DNA from 2 places in the Alterluteimonas muca genome. Region 2 is predicted to be linked to the other one. Evidence: predicted binding sites of a transcription regulator. Region 2 holds the regulator's gene; the other holds the start of a gene.
What was found. Region 2 encodes FliA, which starts transcription of late flagellar genes. Its sites were predicted from a motif close to TAAAGTTTNNCNNNCNNNGGCCGATAA; they were not measured.

Region 1: a site for FliA is predicted at 1,297-1,323, ahead of LDO11_RS09725 (GGDEF domain-containing protein). Genes of this name have one in related genera too.

Annotation. Positions count from the first base shown of each region.
Region 1 is NZ_JAIWPS010000006.1:98,082-100,473, forward strand. It holds gene rpsB (30S ribosomal protein S2) at 1-55, shown strand, start outside; gene tsf (translation elongation factor Ts) at 173-1,051, shown strand; gene LDO11_RS09725 (GGDEF domain-containing protein) at 1,351-2,392, shown strand, end outside.
Region 2 is NZ_JAIWPS010000001.1:638,213-640,604, forward strand. It holds gene LDO11_RS02865 (protein phosphatase CheZ) at 1-579, opposite strand, end outside; gene cheY (chemotaxis response regulator CheY) at 576-968, opposite strand; gene LDO11_RS02875 (RNA polymerase sigma factor FliA) at 994-1,746, opposite strand; gene LDO11_RS02880 (P-loop NTPase) at 1,743-2,392, opposite strand, start outside.

The DNA.
Region 1 (2,392 bases), on a different contig from region 2:
GGCCGACGAGGCCGAAGAAGCGGCCGCTCCGGCTCCGGCTCCGGCTGCCGAGTAAGGCTGCCCAGGCACGCCGCCGCCACCCGCGGCGGCCCGCGACGCGGCCTTCGGGCCGCGCCGTACCGGGACGGCTGTTCCGTCCCGCGACCCCATTCCGCTATCTCCGAGGTATCCGATGGAAATCACCGCAAGCCTGGTCAAGGAACTGCGCGAGCGCACCGGCGCCGGCATGATGGAGTGCAAGAAGGCACTCACCGAAGCCAATGGCGACGTCGACGCAGCCGCCGAGGCGCTGCGCAAGTCCGGCCTGGCCAAGGCCGACAAGAAGGCCAGCCGCGTTGCCGCGGAAGGCCGCGTGGCCACCGCCCAGGCGGACGGCCGTGCCGTGCTGGTCGAGGTCAACTCCGAGACCGATTTCGTGGCCAAGGACGAGAACTTCCTCGCCTTCACCGACGCCGTGGCCGCTGCCGCGCTGGCGATCGACGGCACCGATGTCGAGTCGCTCAAGGCCGCGAAGCTCGCCTCCGGCGAGACCGTCGAGGAAGCCCGCGCCGCGCTGATCGCCAAGGTCGGCGAGAACGTGCAGGTGCGCCGCATGGCGCGCGTGGACAGCGGCAACAACATCGCCGCCTACGTGCACGGTGGCCGCATCGGCGTGCTGGTCGAGGTCAAGGGCGGTGACGCCGACCTCGCCCGCGGCCTGGCGATGCACGTGGCCGCGATGAACCCGCCGTACAACAACGCCGCCGACGTGCCGGCCGACTTCGTCGCCAAGGAAAAGGAAATCGAGCTGGCGAAGATGTCCGAGAAGGACAAGGCCAAGCCGGCCGAGATCCTCGAGAAGATCATCAGCGGCAAGATCGCCAAGATCGTCAACGAGGTGACCCTGGCGGGCCAGCCGTACGTGCTCGACACCGACAAGACCGTCGAGCAGGTGCTCAAGGCCGCCGGCGCCGAAGTCGTCGGCTTCCAGCGCCTGGCCGTGGGCGAAGGCATCGAGAAGGTGGTTGAGGACTACGCCGCCGAAGTGATGAAGCAGGCCGGCCTGGCCTGACGCGTCACGCTTCGCGCTGTACCGGAAAAAGCCGCGGACCTCCGCGGCTTTTTCTTTGGTTCGCACCTGGCCATGGCGGAAGTCGGGGGTTGCAAGCTTCCGCCGTGTGCCCGGACTCCGTGGCACCACAGGCGCGTCTTCTCAAGGGACGCCCGCAGGATATGGCAGGCCTGCGTCGGCCCTGGCATGCACCCGTCTGCATGAACAACCGCCGTCCACTGGCGTGACGCCCATCACCTGCGCGCTAAAGGTTCGCCGGCACGCGCCGATAAGGCCGTCGACGCATACCGATCGCCGCCATGCACCCCGAACTGGTTTCCCTGCTCTCGCACTGCCGGACGCTGCCCACGCTTCCGGGCGTTGCGCTGCGCATGATCGAACTGGCGGAGGATCCGGCAACCGACCTCGCCGTGGCTGCCGAGGCGATCGCGCTGGATCCGGCGCTGAGCGCGCGCCTGCTGCGCATCGCAAATTCGCCGCTGTACGCGAGCGCGCATCGCCGGCGCGTGGATACCCTCTCGCAGGCACTGGCACTGCTCGGGCTCAACGCCGCGCTCAGCCTGGCGCTGGGGTTCGTGGTCGCCCGCACGCTGCAGCCCGACCATGCACTGGCCGGCATGCATGAACGCGTCTGGCAGCGCAGCGCGCTCGCGGCGATGGCGGCGCGCCTGCTGGCGGAGCGGCTGCAGCTCGAACGCCCGGAAGAGCTGATGCTCGGCGCGCTGCTGCAGGACATCGGCATCCTCGCCCTGCTCCACGCCATGCCCGAGCGCTACGCGGAACTCCCGCAGGTGCCACTGCAGGGGCGCGAGCGGCTGGAGGTCGAACGCGACCACCTCGGCGGCGACCACACCGAAGTCGGCGCCTGGCTCGCCGGCCGCTGGGGCCTGTCGGCGTACCTGCAGAGGATGATCCGCGGCAGCGAGACCGTCGAGACCGGCGACCGCACCCTGGGCTGCGTGGTGGCCGCGGGCCTGCTCGCCGATGTCTGGGTGCAGTCCGGCGACGAGCATGCCGGTGGGCAGCTCGCCCGGGTGGCTACGGCGCTGGAACTGGAGCCGATCGATATCGAGACGCTGCTGGAGCGGTTGACGGCGCTGGCGCCGGAGATGTCGGCGCTGTTCGACATGCGCATCGAACGCGAGGAACAGGCGCGCGAGATCGAACAACAGGGCCGCGAACTGGCGATGATCCGCCACCTGCTCGAACGCGAGGACCTGCAGGAAGCGGTGCGCGAGGCCACGCGCCTCAAGGCGCGCACGCGTGAGCTCGACGACCTGGTGCGGCGCGATCCATTGACCGGCGCCTACAACCGCCGCCAGCTCGAGGATGTCCTGCAGC
Region 2 (2,392 bases):
GGCGTCGCTCTGGCCCACGGTGCCGCGATCCAGCCCCCCGACCGCCGGGCCGTGGCCACGGTTCGGGCACGCCGGCTCGTCCTTCGGCGGCAGGCCGAGTTCGCCGAAACCCTCGTGCACGCCACGCACGATCGATGCGACGCGGCGGATGATCTGCCCGCCGAGGTCCTGGTGGCTCTGTGCCAGCGCCATCTCGCGCAGGTTGTCGCGCAGCGCCTCGACGGTACCGGCCTGGCTGTCGTCGAGCGGGCCGTCCTTGAGGCGGGCGACCAGCGCACGGCTGTCGTCGATCAGGTCGAGGGTGCGATGGGTGGCCTCCTCGGTCATCGCCACCACGTGGTCGAGGCGGGCGCAGGCGTCGTCGAGGTTGCCGCCCGACGGTGCCGGGGGCAGGGCATCGAGCGCCTGTTCGAGCTCGCGCGCCAGCCGGCCGAGGCCGCTGACCAGCGTATGCGCGCGCGATGCGGCGATCGCATCGACGTGGCGGCGCCAGGCGTCCTCGTCGCCGCGCTCCAGCGCGTCGAGTGCATCCTGCAGCAGGCGCGCGACCGGGACGTCGTCCGCCACCGCCGCGTTCAAGCGCCGCCCCCGAGGCGTTCGAACACCTTGTTGAGCTTCTCTTCCAGGGTCTGCGCGGTGAACGGCTTGATGATGTAGCCGTTCACGCCGTTCTGCGCGGCCTCGATGATCTGTTCGCGCTTGGCCTCGGCGGTCACCATCAGCACCGGCAGGGTGCGGAACTTGGCATCGGCGCGGATCTCGCGCAGCAGCTCGATGCCGGTCATGCCGGGCATGTTCCAGTCGGTGATCACCAGCTCCACCGCATCCTGCCGCAGCACGGCCAGCGCGCTGTGGCCGTCCTCGGCTTCCACGGTGTTGTTGAAGCCGAGGTCGGTCAGCAGGTTCTTGATGATCCGCCGCATCGTCGAGAAGTCATCGACGATCAGCACGCGCATGTTCTTGTTCAAAAGGGGCTCCAGTAAAACGATGGCATCAGTCGTCGTCGCCGATGCCGGTATCGGCGAGTTCGAACGCGGTCAGCCGCCCGCGCAGCCGCACCACCGCCTGGCCATGGATCTGGCACACGCGTGATTCGCTGACGCCGAGCACCGCGCCGATCTCCTTGAGGTTGAGTTCCTGCTGGTAGTACAGCGACAGCACCAGCTGCTCGCGTTCGGGCAACAGGCCGATCGCGGCGGCGAGTTCGCGGCCGAATTCGCCGCGCACCATTGCTTCCTGGGGGGTGGGCCCGCCACGACGCGCGGGCTCGACCTCGCCGTGGTCCTCGACGTGCGAGTCCAGGCTCAGCACCTGGCCGCGCGCGGCGTCTTCCAGCAGGCGCATGTAGTCGGCCAGCGGCAGCCCGAGCTTGTCGGCGACTTCCTGCGCCGCGGCGGCGCGGCCGGTGGCCTGCTCGATCGAACGGATCGCGGCGGCGGCTTCGCGCGCGCGGCGGTGCACCGAACGCGGCACCCAGTCGCCACGGCGGATCTCGTCGATCATCGAACCGCGGATGCGGATCGAGGCATAGGTCTCGAACGAGGCGCCCTGGTCGGCGTCGTAGCTGCGCGAGGCTTCGAGCAGGCCGATCATGCCGGCCTGCACGAGATCGTCGATCTCCACGCTGGCCGGCAGTCGCGCCGCCAGGTGGTGGGCGATGCGGCGCACCAGTTCGGCATGCTGGACGATCGGATCCGGCGCGCTGCTGCGCTGGATGTCCTGGTAGTGGCGGGCGGCCATGCTCATGCCGGCACCCCCTGGCGCAGCATCCGCTCGACGAAGAACTCGACATGCCCGCGTGGCGCGGTCGGCGCCTGCCAGCGGGCGGTGCGGCGGGCGATCTCGGCCAGCGCACGCGCCGACGGGCTCGACGGGTAGGCGCGCACCACCGCCTGCTGGCGCTGCACCGACATCCGCAGCCATTCGCACTGCGGAACCGCGCCGAGGTAGTTCAGCGACACGTCGCCGATGAAGCGCTCGCACACGCGCGACAGCTTCTCGTACAGGCCGCGGCCTTCCTGCGGGCTGCGCACCATGTTGGCCACCACCTGCACCTGGCCGACGCCGCGCTCGCGTGCCAGCACCTTGATCAGCGCATACGCATCGGTGATCGACGCCGGCTCGTCGCAGACCACCACCAGGGTGTCCTGCGCGGCCTGGCAGAAGGTCAGCACCGAATCGGTGATGCCGGCGGCGGTGTCCACCACCAGCATGTCGAGATCGCGCTGCAGGTCGTTGAAGACGTTGACCAGCCCGGCATGTTCGGCGGGGCGCAGTTCCGCCATGTGCCGGCGGCCGGAGGCGGCGGGGACGATCATCACGCCCGACGGGCCGTCGAGGATCACCTCGTCGAGGCTGCAGCGCCCGGCCACCAGGTCGGCCAGCGTGTAGC